DNA from 2 places in the Blautia sp. AF32-4BH genome. Region 1 is predicted to be linked to the other one. Evidence: predicted binding sites of a transcription regulator. Region 1 holds the regulator's gene; the other holds the start of a gene.

Region 1 (5,550 bases):
AAAGGAGGATCTGAACATGACAACAGAACAGGGAATGGTAAAAACCATGACAATCGAGGGCATGATGTGCGGCCACTGCGAGGCAAGAGTGAAGAAAACACTTGAGGCAATCGAGGGTGTTGCATCCGCAGAAGTAAGCCATGAAAAAGGAACAGCCGTTGTAACACTGACAGCTCCTGTATCAGACGATGTGCTGAAAACAGCCGTAGAGGCACAGGATTACACCGTAAAAGGAATCCAGTAAAACAGGAAACGTTGAGAAAAGGGAAACGCGCCTGGAATGAAAATTTCCGGGCGCGTTTCTTTTTTTTACCAGATATAGCAAAAATATTGCAATTTGTTCGGAATTTTCGTGACAAAAGGACAAAAATCCGTTAGGATAGAGAAAAAGAAGAGCAAAAACAAAAGGGTTTTTAGGATCAGGAGGTTTTTACATTATGACAGAGTACAGACTTGCAAAGCCGGAAGAGTGGGAGGACTGCATCGAACTTGCAAACTACGTGTTCAGCACGGCACACCGTCCGCACGACTTTGAGCAGTTAATTCCAAGGGTTTATCAGGCAGGACCGGAAATGGCACGGATCCACCGCGTCGCTGTTGCGGAAAACGGCAGACTCCGGGCCGAGATTGCGGTGCTTCCGCAGCAAATGGCAGCAGGGGGTAAGCTGCTCCGCGCAGGATATGTGGGAAGCGTTTCCGTGCATCCAAAGGCAAGGGGCGAAGGCCACATGAAGCGTCTTCTTGGCGACTGGATTACGGATCTGGAAGGAACGTGTGATCTTCTGGCACTGGACGGCCAGAGACAGCGGTATGCCTACTTTGGCTTTACGCCGGGAAGTGAAAAATACACGTTTTACCTGGATGTGGCAAATGTGCGCCATACCTGGAAAAACGGGGAACTCTCCGCTTACACCTTTGCGCCGCTGTTTCCGGAAAACGGCGAAGCGGACGAAGAGGCGGCAGCCTTTGCAAAGAAGCTGAATGAGGAAAAACCGCTTTACGTGGTAAGAGAGGATGTGAAAGCCTGCCTGAAAACGTTCGGCGAGCAGGCAATTGCAATCTGGAAAAACGGTGAGCGGATCGGATATCTGGCACTTTGCGGCGGAAACCAGGTTGTGGAAGCAGAAGTGTTGGAGGAACAGGATTTCGTTCCTGCACTTGCCGCTTATTTAAAAGAAAATGCGCTTGACTCTCTTTTCATTTCCATTCCGGTGTATGAGACCGGAAAAGCAGCAGCGTTATCGGAAGTCTGCGAAAGCTTCACAAAAGAGCGCTGCGGTTCCGCGATGTACCGTATTTTCCAATTTGCAGACGTCATCGAGGCAATGCTGACCATGAAAGCAGAGACGATGGGCATCAGCGATGGAACGTGGTCTGCCGTACTGGAGGGACAGCCGCTGACCGTGACGGTAAAAGATGGAACTGTGACCGTGACACGGGAAGCCCATCCGGGGGCAGATGTACTCAACCGGGAGCAGGCGCAGGAACTGCTTCTTTCACCGCTGGCAAGTAAGGGAAGCAAGGTTCCATCTGAAATCTGGAAGAACATTCCATCCGACTGGTTCCCGCTTCCGCTGTACTGTGCGACGGCAGACGAATTTTAGGCAATGACTGTTGGGAGGCAGAGAAATATGAACGAGACAGCGAAACGAGACAGAAGAGACGAAAAAGAAGAAATCCGGTACCATGTGATTTTCTACGGCCAGGTGCAGGGCGTGGGGTTCCGTTACCGGGCGTATTATGCTGCCTACCAGCTCGGGCTGACAGGCTGGGTGAGAAACTGCTGGGATGAGACGGTGGAGATGGAGGTGCAGGGTGATGAGGAGACGATCACGGAGATGATCAAAAGGATCCGCACCTCCAGCTACATCGAAATCACGGATGCAAAATGGACGAAGATTCCGCTGGAATCGGAATTCGGTTTTCATATCCGTTGATCAGGGCTGTTTTTTCTCTTTTTCCGGAATTTCGACGAGAATGATATCGTTGCCGATCTGGCAGATGCGGTCCCATGGGATCACAAAATCCTCGCCGTGGCAGAAAAAGCCGCAGAATTTCACAGGACCCGGAAGAACGAGTCCGGTAAGATGTCCCGTTTTTGGATTGAATTCCACATCAATCGGACAGCCGAGCGTTTTGCAGGTGCAGATATTGATAACTTCTTTCTGGCGGAGATCTACAACGCGCATGCGGTGCTCCTTTTTACTGATTCCTATGGAAAAACATATGCGAAAATGTTGCTGCAGTTGACTTGAATTTCACGGAAAAATGCGTATACTGTAAAAGTAGAAAACTTTCCGAAATACTTATTTAGAAACGAGGACGAAAGATATGAGATGTCCATTTTGTAATCAGGATAATACCCGGGTTGTGGATTCACGCCCGATTGAAGACAGCAATGCGATCCGCCGCCGCCGGATGTGCGATGTCTGCGGCAGACGCTTTACGACATACGAAAAAGTGGAGACGATCCCTTTGATCGTCATCAAAAAAGATATGAACCGCGAGCAGTATGACCGCTCGAAAATCGAGACCGGTATCCTGCGCGCCTGCCACAAACGGCCGGTGTCCGCCGAGAAGATCAACGAGATGGTCAACAAGGTGGAGACGGAGCTTTTCAACGGCGAGGAACGCGAGATTCCAAGCTCTGTGATCGGAGAGAAGGTCATGCATTACTTAAAAGACCTGGATCAGGTGGCGTACGTCCGCTTTGCGTCGATTTACCGTGAGTTCAAGGACGTCAACACGTTCATGGACGAGCTGAAAAAGATGCTCGACAAATAGCGGGAGGCAAAAAAATGGAAGTGTCGAACTATATTAAAATGCGTGATCAGATGCAGGAACGTTTTCTGACATACGATCAGAAGGAGATCGAAGGAAAGTATGGCTTTGCGTTTGATGGCGATTATTTCTATGTGCCGTATCTTTTTGAAGAATGGAGAGTGAACCGCCATACCGGCGTTGTAGAGGGATCAAAAGACCATTTTCTTCATGTACATCAGGGCAGTTTCAATGAGACGCTGACGATTTTCGACCTGCTCTGCTGCGGAAAGAAGGAGATTGTGCTCGCCGGCACGTATGCGCGTACCAATTCCTTAAAGGGAACGATCAAAGGCCGCACGATTGCGTCCGGCGTTCACGACAGCCGCGCCGCACGGTATGACGGGCATGTGGAACAGCTGAAAAAAGCATGCGTTTCCCTTGGCGGAAAACCATATTTCCCGGGAGACGCTGCTTTTGTTTTTCATGTCTTTCCGTTTCTGCCGCTCGTCTTCCAGTTCTGGGAGTCCGATGAGGAATTCCCGCCGGTGCTGAAGTTTATGTGGGATGAAAACGTCCTCGATTATCTGCGGTTTGAGACGCTGTATTACGTGATGGGAGATTTCCTGGACGCACTGGATCAAGCCTTCGATGCATGTAAAACAGAAGCCTGATACCTTTTGTGAGACAAAATCTTACGAAAATTTTTCGAATGTTTATAAAAATTTCAGTATACGAATCCCTTGGTTTAATGCTATAATGAGCGAAAGTGAGTAAAAAAAGAGAAGAGAAAGGGGAATGCATATGGCTTTTAGCATGAAAGTAACACCGGAAATAGAGGAACTGACAAACATCTGTCTGGATAACTCCAAAATGGATGTTTCGCTGTATGGGCAATACGATGTAAAACGCGGACTGCGCGATGTCAACGGCGTTGGCGTCCTTGCGGGACTGACACAGATTTCAAACGTTGTGTCTTCGGATATCATTGACGGCGTCAAAACACCGTGTGACGGACGTCTGTACTACCGCGGCATCAACGTGGAAAAACTGACCCAGGGATTTTTGAGTGAAAACCGTATGGGATTTGAAGAAGTCGCTTATCTGCTCCTGTTTGGAAATCTGCCGAATGAAGAGCAGCTTAAGCATTTTAAGACGATTTTAAAACAGCAGCAGTCCCTGCCGAAGAACTTTGTGCGTGACGTTGTTATGAAAGCGCCGACCAAGGACATGATGAACACTCTGTCCCGAAGCGTTCTGACCCTGTACGCGTACGACAACCACGCAGATGATACCTCCCTTCCGAATGTGCTTCGCCAGTGCATTAACCTGATTTCTGTTTTCCCGATGCTGTCCGTCTATGGCTATCAGGCGTACAACCATTATATCAAGGGAAAAAGTTTATATATCCACAATCCGTCGAAGAAGCTTTCCACCGCAGAAAACATTCTGCTGATGCTCCGCCCGGATCAGAAATACACCCCGCTGGAGGCGAAGATCCTCGATCTTGCCCTCGTCCTCCACATGGAGCACGGCGGCGGTAACAACTCAACCTTTACAACACATGTTGTTTCTTCTTCCGGAACCGATACGTACTCCGCAATTGCAGCGGCGCTCGGCTCCTTAAAGGGACCGAAGCACGGCGGTGCAAACATCAAGGTTGTGCGGATGTTCGACGATATGAAGTCACACGTCAAAGACTGGACGGATGAGGAAGAAGTATCGAATTACTTAAGAAAGCTGCTGCACAAAGAGGCGTTCGACCAGAAAGGTCTGATTTACGGTATGGGCCATGCGGTTTACTCCATTTCCGACCCGCGTGCGCGCATCTTCAAGACCTTCGTTGAGCAGCTGGCAAAAGAAAAACACAGAGAGAAAGATTACCGGCTGTACGCTATGGTCGAGGAACTGGCTCCGAAGATCATCGGCGAGGAGCGCCATATTTACAAAGGTGTATCCGCAAACGTCGACTTCTACAGCGGCTTCGTTTACAGCATGCTGGATCTTCCGCTGGAGCTCTACACCCCGATGTTCGCCTGCGCGCGTATCGTCGGCTGGAGTGCACACCGGATGGAGGAACTGATCAACACCGACAAGATCATCCGCCCGGCGTACAAGAGTGTCAAAGATGAAGTGGACTATGTTCCGCTGGAAAACAGATAAAACAGGCAGAAGGGCCGGAGCGTGTCGGGATTTTCCGATCTGCTCCGGCATTGCTCTGTGCAGGAAGTAATGTGTCATTGTGAAAAATAGGAGAGTGCAGGAGAATGAATGAGACAAAAAATTACAGCATAACAAAATCCGGAGCAGTCATATTGGAAGGAGGGGCCAATCGCGGCGTCTTTACAGCAGGAGCGCTGGACTTTCTGATGGAGCAGGAGTATTATATCCCTCATGTGATCGGCGTTTCCGCCGGAGCCTGCAATGCGCTGGACTATGTATCGCGCCAGATTGGCAGAACGAGGGACTGTATGATTGTCACGGATGAGAAAAACCGCTACGTCAATAAGAATATCAAGACAATCGTTGAGAAAAAAGCACTGCTCGACATGGATATGGTGTTCGAACGGTATCCGTATGAGATTTTTCCATTTGATTTTGATACGTATTTTGCATCGCCGCAGACGTGTGAGCTGGTTGTGACAAACTGTGAGACGGGACGCGCGGAATATCTGGATGACCGCGAAAATAAAGAACGTCTGCTTGCAATTGGCCGTGCATCATCGAGCATGCCGATCGCCTGCCCGATGGTGGAGATCGACGGAAACGAGTACGTCGACGGCGGTGTTG
Region 2 (5,550 bases), on a different contig from region 1:
TTGGCCCGTGTGGGAAAAAACCGGTTTCTTTGTGCAATTTCGACAAAAAGAGGTTTTAAAGTTTTACACGACTGACATGAAAGGTTTTTCAGATTTCAGAAACTACGGAAAAACAGAAAAAAGCAGGCAGTTCTCCGTACAATACGAAGAATGCCTGCTTTTGCCGTATTCTATTCGAAAGAAGCCATCAGTGGCTGATCAGATATTTCTCTACCGAAGTCACACAGTTCGCGCCGTCGGCGGCTGCAGTGATGATCTGACGGAGCTGCTTCGTGCGGACATCGCCTGCGGCGAACACGCCCGGCACGCTCGTCACACCGTCTTCGCCGGCTTTGATGTAGCCAGCCTCATCGGTTTCTACGATGCCTGCGATCAGTGCGGAGACCGGAACGATGCCGACGGCAATAAACACGCCGTCTACCGTGATCACACCGGCTTCCCCTGCCTTTTTGTTCGTTACCTTCACGCCGGACACCATCTCGTTTCCTTCGATGGAATCCACAACCGTATCCCACACCATTTCCACATTCGGCAGTGCCAGCAGTGCATCCTGGAGAACACCGGCTGCCCGCAGTTCATCGCGGCGGTGGATCACGTAAACCTTTTTGCACGTTCTGGCAAGGAAAATCGCATCCTCCACGGCGACATCGCCGCCGCCGATAACGGCAACGGTTTTGTCTTTGAAAAATGCGCCGTCACACGTTGCACAGTAAGAGACGCCCATGCCGGAGAGCTCCTTTTCACCAGGTACATTTAACGCGCGGTGCTCCGCACCGGTTGCAAGAATGACCGTTTTGGCATGATACTCATTTTTTCTCGTGCGGACAATCTTGATCTCTTCGTCAAGAACAAGCTCCTTCACACGCTCACGGGAAAATTCCGCGCCCATTTTTTCAGCGTGTGCGCGCAGCGTGCTTCCGAGATCCATGCCGCTGATGCCCGGAAGGCCGGGATAGTTGTCTACTTCATAGGTATTCAGCACCTGGCCGCCGCTTGCAAAGTTTGCCTCAATCGTAAGAGAGGAGAGCTTTGCGCGTTTCGCATAAATCGCGGCAGAAAGACCCGCCGGGCCGGAGCCGATGATGATAACGTCGTATAAGTTTTCCATAAAAATCCTCGTTTTCGTCTGTAGTAAGCTGCCATGCAGCCATTTTTCTGAAAGTATCGTTACGGAGCCGGTGTTTCGGACGGTTCCTGACTGTCGGAAACGGAAGATGAATCTTCCGCGGAAGTTTTTTTGGCTTCTTCTTCCGGCGCTTCCGGCTGGTTGTGAACCACCTTGATGCTGCGTACCAGCTTCAGATCGTTGTCGATGCCGATTTCAGTGTAGTCCAGCTTTTCGTCATCACTATAGAATGTGTAGAGTGTCAGGTTACTATCCTCTTTTTCCGTTTTTTCTGATTTGGCATCCCCTGCCTTCGCCAGAAAATCGCTCTCGGAAGTGCCGAGCGTGATGCCGTTTGTGATTGAAATCGGAATCTTTGTCGTATCGAGATCGCCGTACAGCGAAGTAACAAAACAGTTGCGTACTGTCGTCGCCTCCGCGCCGTAATTATGTACGGTGCAGTAAAGCTTCTGACCGCCCTTTTCCAGCGTGACGTAGCCGTATTTTCCGTTTAAAACGGCCGTATCGGACTCTTTCGTATTGACGGTCCAGTCGTGGTCCAGAAGTTCACTGACCGGAACGGGAAGATGATAGAGTACATCGTCAAAGCGGACGGTCCAGTCGTTGATTTTACTGCTGTCGGCTTCCGGTGCCTGGTAGGCCTCCACTTCCGGTGTTGTGGCATCGCTGACACCATCGAGCGCTTCTGCATCAGCCGTGGTCGTAAAGTTCTGCATATCGAGGGAATACAGAATTCCCGTTTCGTTATCGAAGCCGAGCGTGATCGTCTGGTACAGCCCGTATTCATACGTGAACTGCACAGAGGTATCGGCCTCATAACGGTCCTTTGGCGCACCGTAGATGCTTTCCACATCCTCCATCAGCGACTGCTGCAGGGTGACGCCGTTCGGCAGGCCGACATAGATATTCTGACCCTCAGCGGTCGAGGTATCGATGTGAATGCCTCCGATCAGGCATTCCGCCACTGGCTTTGCCGTGGTGTCCGGATTGGCAATATCGACGGTAATCTGGTTTCCGTCCTTTTCAAAGCTTTCGCCCTCTGAGAAGGATTCCGGCTGGATTTCCTTTGTGTCGTCGCCGCTGTAGACCCAGCCAAGCGCTGTAAAATCCGCGTAGGATTCCGGAACTTCGTATGTATCGCCCCAGATGGCAAGCTGAAAACTGTTCAGGTTCTTCGAGAGATCCACATCGTATTCCGGAATCTCATCGGAATCGCCGGAGGCCGCCAGATTGTCTTTGGGGTCGTCATCGTCGGTACTCTGACTGATGGTTGTGATCGGAATCGTTTCTGTTTTCTTTCCGCAGCCGCTCGTTCCCACGAGGAAAGCGGCAAATACTGCTGTTAAAACCCAACGGTATTTTTTCATCAAAACCTCCTCATAATAAATGGTTAAAAATATTTGAGAGTTACTTCATGTAAGTAACGATATCAGTTCCCCCTATTCTATCACATTCCGCTTCGTTTTCCAATGTCTGAAGCGGATTTGAGAAAAATGGTTTTTCAAAAGCGCGGTACGGAATACATATTTAGTAAGGAACTGGAAAGGGCAGAAGTCTGGGAGGAGGCTGTGTATGCGTTTTACAAAAATGCAGGGCTGCGGAAATGATTATATCTATGTAAATGCCATGGAGGAGCGGGTGGAGAGTCCGGGACGGCTGGCAAAAGCGGTAAGTGACCGCCATTTCGGCATCGGCGCGGACGGGCTGATTCTGATCGGGGCATCCAAAACAGCAGATTTTTCGATGGAAATGTACAACGCCGACGGCTCGAAGGGCGCGATGTGCGGCAACGGCATCCGCTGTGTGGGAAAATACGTGTACGAGCATGGGCTGACGAGAAAAACGACGCTGACTATCGAAACCGGCAGCGGAAACCGTGTGATTCATCTGCAGACGGGGGAGAATCCGAATAAGATCTGTCAGGTGACAGTGGAGATGGGAACGCCGGAATTCCGCGCCGCACAGATCCCCGTTGTTTCTCTGGGGGAATATGTGCTGGAGCATAAAATTACCGTGTGCGGGGAAAATTATACGATGACCTGCCTTTCGATGGGAAATCCGCATGCGGTGATTCCGGTGGAAGATGTGGAAAAAATATCCATTGCAAAGACCGGTTCCGCTTTTGAACACCTTTCCTGCTTCCCGGACCGTATCAATACAGAGTTTATCCAGACTTTAGATCAACACACAATAAAAATGAGAGTCTGGGAACGTGGGAGCGGTGAAACGCTGTCCTGCGGAACGGGAGCGTGTGCGGCAGCCGTCGCGGCGATGCTTTCCGGCTGTGTTTCGGAGGGAGAAACTGCCGTAGAACTGCGCGGCGGCAGGCTTTTCGTTACATGGGACCGGACGAAAAATAAGGTCCTTCTGACCGGCCCGGCCGAGACCGTTTTTGAAGGAACGCTTGCAGAACGAATTTGAAAAATGCAGATTTCTGTCTGCACGAAAGAGCAGTATGCAATATTCTGAAAATAAAAACTTACAGGAAATGCCTTTTCTTTTCAAAAGAAACATGCTACAATATGTGGTGCCCGCTACAAGAAAAGGGTGGGGGACACACAAGATATAGTGTTTGAATTGGAGGACACCACAATGGTTTATATTATCAAAAAGGACGGCACCAAAGAAGAATTCGACGCGCAGAAGATCGTCCGTGCCGTAAATAAATCCGCACAGAGAATCCTGTATACCTTCTCACAGCAGGAGATTGACTTTATCTGTAAGTTCGCAACCGAGCACGTATATTCCCTTGGAAAGACCGAAATTCCGATCAGCGATATGCACAATATCGTGGAGGGAGCACTCGAAAAAGTAAACCCGGCTGTGGCAAAAAGCTACCGCGATTACCGCAATTACAAAACTGATTTTATCCATATGATGGACGAGGTCTACACGAAGAGCCAGTCCATCCGCTACATCGGCGACAAGAGCAATGCCAACACCGACAGCGCCCTCGTTGCAACGAAGCGAAGCCTGATTTTCAACGAGCTGAACAAAGAGCTGTACCGCAAGTTCTTCATGAACCGCAACGAGCTGCAGGCCTGTAAGGACGGTTACATCTACATCCACGACCAGTCCGCACGTCTCGATACCATGAACTGCTGTCTGTTCGATGTCGGAAACGTTTTAAAAGGCGGTTTCGAGATGGGAAATGTCTGGTACAACGAGCCGAAGACACTCGACACCGCATTTGATGTCATGGGCGATATCGTCCTCAGCACCGCTGCACAGCAGTACGGCGGCTTTACCGTGCCGGAGGTGGACAAGATCCTTGCTCCGTACGCACAGAAGAGCTATGATTACTACGTAAAAGAGTTCCTGAAATATACCGACGCATCCTGGGAGGGTGCACAGGAGAAAGCCATCGAGTATGCGATCGACAAAGTAAGAAGAGAGTGCGATCAGGGATGGCAGGGAATTGAGTATAAACTGAACACTGTTGGATCTTCCCGCGGTGATTATCCGTTCGTTACCGTGACCCTCGGCCTTGGAACGAGCATGTTCGAGAAGATGATTTCCATCTCCCTTCTCGAGGTCCACAAAAACGGACAGGGCAAGAAGGGCCACAAAAAGCCGGTGCTCTTCCCGAAAATTGTCTTCTTATATGACAAGGCAATTCACGGAGAGGGCGGCATCGCAGAAGATGTCTTTGAGGCAGGACTTGACTGTTCCTCTAAAACCATGTATCCGGACTGGCTGTCGATGAGCGGCGAGGGCTACATCGCCGAGATGTACAAGAAATACAAGAGAGTCATCAGCCCGATGGGATGCCGTGCTTTCCTTAGCCCGTGGTACGAGCGCGGAGGCATGGAGCCGGCAGATGAGAACGACAAACCGGTCTTTGTCGGACGTTTCAACATCGGAGCCGTTTCCCTTCATCTTCCGATGATCCTGGCAAAATCCCGTTCCGAGAACCGCGATTTCCATGAAGTGCTCGACTTCTACCTCGAGATGATCCGCGATCTGCACAAACGGACCTACGATTACCTCGGCGAGATGCGTGCATCCACGAACCCGCTGGCTTACTGCGAGGGAGGTTTCTACGGCGGCCACTTAAAACCGTCCGACAAGATCCGCCCGCTGTTAAAGCCGATGACCGCATCGTTCGGTATCACGGCGCTGAACGAGCTGCAGGAGCTGTACAACGGAAAATCTCTTGTTGAGGACGGACAGTTCGCACTCGACACGCTGAAATATATCAACGACAAGGTTGCCGAGTTTAAGAAAGAGGACGGCATCCTCTATGCGATCTACGGCACACCGGCAGAATCCCTGTGCGGCCTGCAGATAGAGCAGTTCCGCAAACAGTACGGCATCGTCCGCAACGTTTCGGACCGCCCGTATGTGAGCAACAGTTTCCACTGCCACGTAACCGAGGACATCACCCCGATCCAGAAACAGGATCTCGAGGGACGTTTCTGGGA

What was found. Region 1 encodes NrdR, which represses ribonucleotide reductase genes. Its sites were predicted from a motif close to CACAANATNTTGTG; they were not measured.
Region 2: nrdD (anaerobic ribonucleoside-triphosphate reductase) is a predicted target of NrdR. The motif match lies at 3,684-3,697, and genes of this name have one in related genera.

The regions. Positions count from the first base shown of each region.
Region 1 covers NZ_QTVL01000001.1:38,410-43,959, forward strand. The annotation lists gene DWZ44_RS00225 (heavy metal translocating P-type ATPase) at 1-244, shown strand, start outside; gene DWZ44_RS00230 (GNAT family N-acetyltransferase) at 438-1,604, shown strand; gene DWZ44_RS00235 (acylphosphatase) at 1,632-1,937, shown strand; gene DWZ44_RS00240 (YlmC/YmxH family sporulation protein) at 1,938-2,189, opposite strand; gene nrdR (transcriptional regulator NrdR) at 2,332-2,784, shown strand; gene DWZ44_RS00250 (DUF3786 domain-containing protein) at 2,799-3,434, shown strand; gene DWZ44_RS00255 (citrate/2-methylcitrate synthase) at 3,565-4,923, shown strand; gene DWZ44_RS00260 (patatin-like phospholipase family protein) at 5,028-5,550, shown strand, end outside.
Region 2 covers NZ_QTVL01000015.1:36,086-41,635, reverse strand. The annotation lists gene trxB (thioredoxin-disulfide reductase) at 188-1,108, opposite strand; gene DWZ44_RS14960 (hypothetical protein) at 1,168-2,493, opposite strand; gene dapF (diaminopimelate epimerase) at 2,699-3,547, shown strand; gene nrdD (anaerobic ribonucleoside-triphosphate reductase) at 3,719-5,550, shown strand, end outside.